DNA from 2 places in the Agrobacterium sp. NPDC090273 genome. Region 1 is predicted to be linked to the other one. Evidence: predicted binding sites of a transcription regulator. Region 1 holds the regulator's gene; the other holds the start of a gene.
What was found. The regulator LexA, encoded in region 1, represses DNA repair genes until DNA is damaged. The targets are predictions, from matches to a motif close to TGTTCNNNNTGTGTTCNG.
Positions count from the first base shown of each region.

Region 2: a site for LexA is predicted at 2,758-2,775, ahead of ACIQT8_RS18035 (ImuA family protein). Genes of this name have one in related genera too.

Region 1 is NZ_JBIVYN010000001.1:917,202-921,833, reverse strand. Features, by position in the region: gene ACIQT8_RS04575 (ComEC/Rec2 family competence protein) at 1-1,019, shown strand, start outside; gene ACIQT8_RS04570 (glutathione S-transferase family protein) at 1,045-1,722, opposite strand; gene lexA (transcriptional repressor LexA) at 2,307-3,035, opposite strand; gene ACIQT8_RS04560 (DUF2161 domain-containing phosphodiesterase) at 3,252-3,899, opposite strand; gene ACIQT8_RS04555 (hypothetical protein) at 4,409-4,632, shown strand, end outside.
Region 2 is NZ_JBIVYN010000006.1:343,707-348,338, reverse strand. Features, by position in the region: gene ACIQT8_RS18045 (error-prone DNA polymerase) at 1-532, opposite strand, end outside; gene ACIQT8_RS18040 (Y-family DNA polymerase) at 529-2,046, opposite strand; gene ACIQT8_RS18035 (ImuA family protein) at 1,976-2,725, opposite strand; gene ACIQT8_RS18030 (DUF1304 domain-containing protein) at 2,934-3,296, shown strand; gene ACIQT8_RS18025 (glycerate kinase) at 3,301-4,572, shown strand.

The DNA of each region.
Region 1 (4,632 bases):
TCGAACATTTTCATCGTGTCACCACTTATGGACTTGCCGCAAACCTCGCCGCCATGCCTGTCATGTCGCTGATTGTCATGCCTTTCGGCCTGATTGGCATGCTGCTGATGCCCTTCGGGCTGGATGCGCCGTTCCTGAAGGTCATGGGCTATGGCATGGCCATGGTGATTGAAATCGCCAATGGCGTCGCCTCATGGGGCGGCAGTGCCGCAATCGGCCGCCAGCATGGCTGGTTTCTGGCGCTTTCCACGGCAGGCTTCCTGCTGCTCTCGCTGTTTCGCACGCGGCTTGCCCTGTCAGGCATTCCTCTGCTGTTCCTGGCTTTCGGCCTCTCTGTGGCCGAACATCACCGCCCGAGGCCCGATCTGCTGATCTATGAGGATGGAACGCTGGTCGGGCTGGTCGGGGAGAGCACGGTGGCGACAACCAAGACACGACCGTCCGGTTTTGTATACGACCAATGGTCCCGCGCCTTGCTGCTGCCGGAAAAAACCGTCTCACCGATCTTTCTCAAGACCGAGAAAAAGATGAAGGAGACCAATCCGCAGAGCGCCCAGCCGTCGAGGGAGAGCCGGCGCCTTTCCGATGAGCAAAGGGCGAAGGCGATTGAGGATATCGGCAAGGCGCTGGCTGCAGCGGGTCAGGGCTTTACCTGCCACAGAAGTCTCTGGTGCGCTGCCCGCAGCGCCAAGGGCCAGCGCATCGTCGTTCTCGAGGATACGTCGCTGACCGGGGCAGCCTGCGATATCGCCGATATCATCGTCACCAGCAGACGAACCTCATTCCAGCAGTGCCGTTCGGGCGCGGTGCTGTTCAGCCGCGATGTCCTGCGGCGCATAGGTTCGGTGGAAATGACGCTGTCTCATGAGAATGAAGGCGGGCCGATTGGACGGTTGGCGACGGCCATGGCGGGCACGAACCGCCCTTGGAGCGAACACCGCTCCTATGATTGGAAAACTCGGTCGTTTGACCGTGAGACATCTGAAACGATCGAGGAACTGGTTGCGGCGACGCCATAAGGGCCGCCGCACCAATGACGATTTTTCAAGCCTGGCTGCGCAGATCGGCAACCACGGTTGAGACGTCGCGGATCTCCTGTTCATGCGGTTCGTCGCGCCAGATTTCCTTCAGGCCGGCGTCGTACCAGTCGCGCATCGCCGGAAGGGCGAGAAGACGCTCCAGATAGGCTTTTGCCGCTGGTGAAAGGTCGGCGCCAAAGGACTGAAAACGGAACGCCACGGGTGAGAAGAAGGCGTCGACAGCGGTAAACTCCGCACCGGCCAGATACGGGCCACCAAAGCGGGAGAGCCCCTCGCTCCACAGTGCATCGATCCGGGCAATATCCGCCGCAAGACCCTTATTGTCCGGGTTCGGCGTGGCACGGATGCCGACGCACATGGGGTAGAAATTGCGCAGCGAGAAAAAGCCGGCATGCATTTCGCTGGCCGCGGACCGCGACCATGCGCGGGCGATGGCGTCAGCGGCCCAGACGCCATCATGCCGTTCCGCCAGATATTCGACGATCGAAAGTGATTCCCACACTGTCGTCGTGCCATCCACCAGGCAGGGCACCTTGCCGGTTGGCGAAAAAGTGGTGAAGGGCACATCCTGCCCGAATGGCACGAGCTTTTCGTTGAAGTCGATGCCCAGCGTGCGCATCAGCACCCACGGTCGCAGCGACCAGGACGAGTAGTTCTTGTTGGCGATATAAAGATCGTACATGGCATGCTCCCCGATATGATCTGGCTTTCTTACGACCAGGATACACGCTTCGAATATCGAAAATATTCCATGGCTCCCATAAGCCGAAATGATGGGTCGGTTCGAAATGAGCCGTTACACCGGATCATGCAATCAGACCGGCACGCTGTCATCCAGCGAAGCGGGCCGGTTCAGTCGAAATCAGACCGTCTGCCCCCCGCGCTTCCTCATCGTTTTCTCGCGCCAACAGATGCCGACCGGACTGGCTTGGCTTCTGTTGTGAAGGATCACCGTCGCTCGACCAACGTTTTTCGCGGGAGCGCTCCGGCAGGCGGTGTCTCGTCAGACAAAACGCAGCCTCACGATTTATTCGGCAAGACTATCCAGCACCCGACCAATCTCTCTCCATCATGCCAAAGATTGTTCATATCCCTGCCGAGATAAAGCCGATGCTCAGGACCCGGTTCCACACCGGATCTGTGTTTCAGCCCTTTATGGGCACGACGCAAAACACCGCAAATGACACAATCCATTGTGTCACGCCCAAAAGCAAAACCGCCAGCCAATGGCCAGCGGTTCAAGCGTCGATACAGATCGATGCGGCGTTAGTGATAACGCCGGATAAGGCCAACCAGCTTGCCCTGGATTTTCACCCGGTCAGGTCCGAAGATTCGGGTTTCATAGGCCGGGTTTGCAGCCTCGAGCGCAATCGAAGCGCCCTTGCGGCGGAAGCGTTTCAGCGTTGCCTCTTCGTCATCCACCAGTGCCACAACGATGTCGCCCGGATTGGCCGTGCTGCCATCGCGAATGATGACGGTATCGCCATCAAAGATACCGGCCTCGATCATCGAGTCGCCCTTGACCTCCAGCGCGTAGTGTTCGCCAGAACCCAGCATGTCCACAGGCACTGCCACGTCATGCGTGTTGTTCTGGATCGCCGAAATCGGCACACCGGCCGCGATACGGCCCATGACGGGAACATTGACCGCACCGGCAAAATCATTGCTGGCGGGTTTCAGCGATGGGGCAGGGGCTGGCTCAGGCGCCTTAGGCTTGCCAAGGCTGCCTTCGATAACGCTTGGCGAGAAGCCGCGTTGCGGTTTCAGGCCGGGCGAATAGGCCTCGGGCAGCTTGATGACTTCAAGTGCGCGCGCCCTGTTCGGTAGCCGGCGAATAAATCCGCGTTCTTCAAGCGCGGTAATCAACCGGTGGATACCGGATTTGGAAGCAAGATCGAGTGCATCCTTCATTTCATCGAAGGACGGCGGCACGCCGGATTCTTTCATTCGCTCATGAATGAAGAGAAGCAATTCCTGTTGTTTGCGCGTCAGCATGAGGAAAACACCCTTGAGAATCGCATCGAAAAGTTGCGAAACAAATACAGAACGAACACTATATGTTCCATATGTGTTCTGCAATCCCCTAAAATTTCGTGAAACTGCAATCGGTTATTTTGATGAGTGACGCGTTTTGTTCCGGTTGTGTGTCCCAGGCCCCCGAAACAGCGTTTCAGGCAAATTGATCCAGCTCCTAAAGCGCGTCACGCAATCTCACGTCGGCCAGCGCACCAAGGCTTCGCGGCCAGCTTCCGTCAAACCATAGACGCCCCGCTCAAGCCGTTCGAACCAGCCATAGACGTTCGATTGCAATATCTTGCCGGCATCGGGGGCGTTCAACTTGACTTCCCGAAGCCGGAGCGGTCCTTCGGAGAGCGCTTTCGCACATCCCAGCGCCTGCTGGCGATAGGCTGTCATCTGCGGCATGCGTGTGCTGCCGCCAAGGACCGGATCACCCTTGCGTTTCTGGTGTTCGCGCATCAGCCGCGAGCGTCGTTTCGGGTTGGTGCGCGGCATCGGCGATACCGAACTGACGATGACACTGACATGACCGCCTTCGGAGACGGCAAGCATGCCAATTCCCAGCCGCCGGCAAAGATCGCGGTAACGCTTATCGGTCTCGCGCCCTCGGCCACTGACAGACATTTTTGCCGCGATCCAGACTTCGTCGGATATCGCGGCACGATCGATCGCCTGAAGGATCAGCTCGAGATTGAAGGCGAGTTTCAGTTCGCACACCACCACCACAGGCGGATCACCGTCACTCATCCCGACAAGGTCGCAGCCGCCGATTTCGCCCTTTACCGTATAGCCGGCATTTTCAAGGAAGGCTTTCACAGGTTGGTAGAGGGAGGTTTCCATGCGGGCACTCGGAAGAAAGAATCGTCTGGCGACCATACAGCAAGACGGTGCTGGATCACGACACCCCTTGAAAACTGAGGGGCGCCACCTCATCTAGGGATCATCACCCGTTATCGATGGCTTGCAGCAGTGGTTTTCCTCGCGCAATGCTGTCCGGGTCTGCAAAGGGCGCTCTCCAGAAACGGATCGAGCGCCCTTTGTGTTTTTCGCAACGGGTCTCGATGGAAAAAGGCATCAGGATAAATCTCCGGGGATTGCCGCAACCCCGCAGGCTTCGAATGAAAACGCTTACACCTTTTTTACGATCTTCTCAGCTTCCCACGTCTCTGGGTTGCCAAATGGCTGTGTCACGATATCTACGGCCCTGCTTTCGAGGGTCATGTGGACATGACCGGATCGTCTTGTGGGACAGAAGGCTCTTTGCCGCTCAAAGCATCTTTCTGAAATCGTGATGGATCGCTGCCAGTGTCTCCGCATGGAGATATGGCGCGTGAGCGGGAAAATTTCGCATGAAACGCATGAAATTCGCATTGTTTCTGGGCCTGCTGGTGGCCACGGGATGCCAGACCGTGTCGCCCAATTCTCCGGAAGCTTTGAAGCGCGCCGAATATGACCGGTTGCTTTTGAACTCCACAGTCGCCAACTGCAAATTGATCGTGGAGCTCAATCAGAAGCGCAAGGCGCAGAACAAGGAGCCGACGCGGGATAACCAGTGCGCATATATCCTGAAGAA
Region 2 (4,632 bases), on a different contig from region 1:
GCACGCCTGCAGCCGCCGCCATGTTCGATAGCTCATAGAGCCGCATCTGGTCATTCGGACGGCGACGCAGACTAAGTGCCATATAGGCGCGATCACCGAAAGCTGCCCTGAGCCGACGTAAACGAAGGGTGCAAAGTTCGTCTGCAAGGTCGGCCAGCAACACTACAATCTGACCCTCACCCCATTCAACAAGATCGGCCCACTCGAGTATGCACTTGCCTTTGCCTGCCCGTTTCTTGCCAATGGAAAGCAAACGGCAAAGCCGCCCGTAAGCGGCGCGATCCATGGGATAAACCAATACGGAAAGATCATCTTCGAGATCGAGCCTGCAGCCGATGACGAGCCGAACACCATTATTCTTGGCCGCTTCATAGGCGCGAGGAATGGCCGCAAGGCTATTGCGATCGACAATACCAAGCGCCTCGATGCCAAGATGCGCAGCCTGCTCGAACAACTCATCGCAAGAACTGGCCCCACGCAAAAACGAAAAATGCGTCGTGACCTGAAGTTCAGCGTAGCGGGGCGCACTCATGTAAACAGCCCATGAATGAACCAGGCCTGTGAGCCTGTATTGGTATGTTCACCATCACCAGAGCGGAAGATCCAGAAGCGCCCTCCCGTCTCATCCTCCACCATGAAATAATCGCGAACGGCGGATTTTTCCCGGTCGCGTTTCCACCATTCTCCAAAAACCCGCTCCGGCCCGTCAGCGCATTTCACCAGATGGCGTATACCGCGCCAGATGAAATAACGCGGAGGATGATCCGGGAGCAGCGCAAGAGTTTCTATAGGCTCCGGTCTTGAAAAAAGCCGGATCGGACGCGGCCAATGACCCGGCCAGCCGATTGCATCTTCCGGGCAGAGTGCCGGCAGGCGGGCAACGGAGCGTTCCGGCACATCGCTGGCGACAGCGGCATATCGGTAGACACGATGACCGCGATTGATGATGACATCGATCGTATCAGCAACATCCGCACGATTTTCGGACAATAGAGATGTACGTACCTGTCCCGCCACAAGCGGTTCGGCATGGGTTACGGTCATGACCATTGTCTCGATACCGAAGCCGGGATCGATGGTATTGATACGGTCCGTCAGAAGTCGGGCTATCTGCCTTGCGTCACGGACAGGTTTCGATGTCCCGGCCCGGATCGCCTGAAATGTGCCATCGACACGATTGAGCAAGAGGTCAACACGGCGGGCGCCAAGACCGCGCTTTTCCAGAGCGGCACACAAACCACTTACAAGCTTTTCAGTGTAGCGACCTATCGTCTCCGCAGCAGCGATAGGTTCGGCGAACACGCGACGCACTTCCACGAGTTCGGGCACACGCACCGGCTTGACCGGCTCTGCGACCTGGCCGAATGCCTGATCGAGCCGGCGTGCCAGCTGCGGACCAAAGCGCAATACAAGTGGTGCACGCGGAGCATCGGCCAACTCCCCAATGGAACGAAAACCCAGTACCTTGAGACCACGGATCGTTTCATCTTCAAGCCGTAGCGCGGCAAGCGGCAAGCTATTAAGGGCTTCACGCGCCTTACCCTGTGGAATGACGGAAATCTCCTGACCACCAAAACGGGCGAGCGCATAAGCAGCGCCCCAGCTCTCGGCAATCGCGGCGCGTGCTGCAAAGCCGCTCGCATGCAAGCGGTTGACCATACCGCCCAACATCAGCGTTTCATTTCCATGCAGATGATCCGCACCCGTCGTATCCATGACCAGTCCATCCGGCAGATCGGTGGCAACGATGGGGGCATAGATGCGCAGAAAATGAAAAGCGAGTTCCTTCAGCGCACGTGCATCAGCATCCGCCTCCAGATGTTCCACAATCAAACCGGGCACCAGCGCCTGCGCCTTGCTGACCGGTGTGCCCAACCGGATGCCAGCCACCTTCGCAGCCTTGTCCAGCGCCAGAACGAGACGGCGGCTGCCTTGCCTTCCGATCATAACAACCGGTTTGTCGGTGGAGGGCGCATCATGCCCGAGCCGCCTCCGGTAGCGATCCGTCGGCCATGTCGGTAGATAGAGCGAGACGACCCTTTGCATCACATGCTTCCACTTCAAATGCTGCAGCTTCCCCGCCACGGCAGCGCAAAAGCTCCAGAAACCAGCGTGCCCTGCCTACTCCCGGTACCGGCAGCGAAGCCGATGGCCTGACAGAAACCCGCCACCGGGTAACGGCTGCTGTCGGCTCGCCGAACATGGTCGCCTCTGCCTGACGTCTGAAGCGCCGGATTGCGATGCCTGTCACGCCGGAGGTTTCCGCTGCCAGCTGCAGTCGTCGCGAAGCATTCATCGGCAATTTCGCAATCTCGCCCAGCACAGCCCCGAAACCGTTGCAGCGTAAGCCTTCCTCGAAACAGTCGAGAACGCCTTTTTCATCCCGACACTCAACCATCACGAGCCTGTTGTGAGACAATCCAGCCTGCGCCAACGCCGGCATGAACAGATCCTGCCGTGTGACGCACCATAAGACCTTGCCCGAAAGCCGCGCGGCGATACCCGCCGCAAACAAAGCTGCCGATGCACCATCAAGAGCTCCATTACCGTTGCCACTTACTTCATGCAGGCAACCAAGACCCAACCCGCCACCTGGGAGCTGGTTATCAATTTGCGCTAGACCGAAGGGGAGAGTTTCGTGACGGCGTACAGAACCACCGGCAAGATTTTCCAGCCGTTCACGCAGTTCTTCAATAACGAGCAACTGTTCCGCGCGCTTGTGCATGGCATGACAGGTTTCAATTCCGACTTTTGTATTGTTCTTGTTTTGTTCTTATTTTGAGAAAGAGTCAAGTATTCCTCGCCGGCATCAAAAGTTTACACACAACGAGTGTCAGCCGACCTTGCAGCCGGTGAGACCATCGTTAAAACAAGAGTGTCGGACGTATTTCTTGAAGACACCGCTCGACAAGGTTTTTGGAGGAAAGCCGCACATGCTCGCAAATATTCTCATTGCGGTCGTCATCGCAATCCATCTCTATATCGTTGTGCTAGAGATGTTGCTCTGGGAAAAACCACTCGGGCGCAAGGCATTTGGCCTCACGGCTGATTTCGCAAGGCAGACAAAGGTGCTTGCCGCAAATCAGGGACTTTACAACGGGTTCATCGCTGCTGGGCTGACGTACGGTCTATTCCTAGGAGACGCCGGACTGACCTTCAAAGTCTTCTTCCTCATCTGTGTCGCGGTCGCCGGGATCTTCGGCGCTATCACCGCGAATATCAAAATCCTCTTCATTCAGACGCTCCCTGCCCTTTTGGCTCTTGGAGCACTCACCTTCGCGACGACGGGAGCATGAACCAATGACTATCTGGAACGATTTGCAGGCCAGAAACGCGCTCAGTCGTATTTTCATGGCTGCTGTCTCCAGCGCAGACCCGGGAAAGGTTTTGCATCCACATCTACCCTCGCCGCCGAAAGGAAAATGTGTGGTGGTAGGCGCCGGCAAAGCATCTGCCGCGATGGCAGCGGCTCTGGATGCTGCCTGGCCCTCTGTTGACCTCTCCGGCATTGTCGTCACCCGTTACGGCCATGCGGTTCCTGCTGGTCGGATCGAAATCATCGAGGCATCCCATCCAGTCCCTGATGCGAGGAGCGAGGAAGCTGCAGTCCGCATTCTCGCCGCCGTTCAAAATCTGGGCCCGGATGACATGGTCATCGCTCTGATTTCAGGCGGCGGCTCGGCACTCATGGTTGCTCCAGGCGACGGAATGACGCTTGCCGACAAGATGGCGGTCAACCGGGCGCTTCTTTCAAGTGGCGCGCCAATTTCGGAAATGAACGCTGTTCGCAAGCATTTGTCACGCATCAAGGGCGGGCGTCTGGCACTCGCGGCAAAGCCTGCAAAGGTCGTCTCCCTCCTGATTTCGGACGTACCTGGCGATGATCCATCTGAAATTGCGTCTGGCCCGACGGTCGCAGACCCGACGAACATCGCCTCCGTGCGGGAGATCGTTTCGCGATATGGACTGGATTTGCCCGAAAGCGTACGCACAGTTCTTGAGAAAGGCGAGGAAACACCTAAGGCTGGTGAGATCGACGAAGATGTTCGCCTCATCGCCGCCCCGTCTCTGGCACTCCAGGCCGCGGCGGAAGAAGCTCGAAAACTTGGTCTTCAGCCTCTGATCCTTGGAGATTCTCTTGAGGGAGAATCCAAGGATGTCGGTGCAGTGATGGCAGGCATAGCAATTTCTGCCAGCAAGAAAGGCTTGCCTATCAAAGGCCCGGCTGTGCTGCTTTCGGGCGGAGAAACAACCGTCAGCATCGGAAAAGGCCCCGCGGGAAAGGGCGGCCGTAACACCGAATTCCTGTTAAGTCTTGCGCTGACGTTGAAGGGCGCGGCCGGGATATGGGCTATTGCTGGCGACAGTGACGGGATTGATGGCGTTGAAGATGCGGCCGGTGCGCTGGTAACACCAGATACGCTTTCGCGCATCCACGCGGCGGGGATTGATGCCCGCCAATCTCTGGTATGCCACGACAGCTATACGGCATTTAAGGCGATAGACGACCTTGTCGTGACGGGTCCCACGCTCACGAACGTCAACGACATCAGGGCAATACTCATCGGATGAGAATTTGATGTGCAAGCGGCCAATCAATCGCCGCGCAATACCGGAATAGCTAAACCGGTA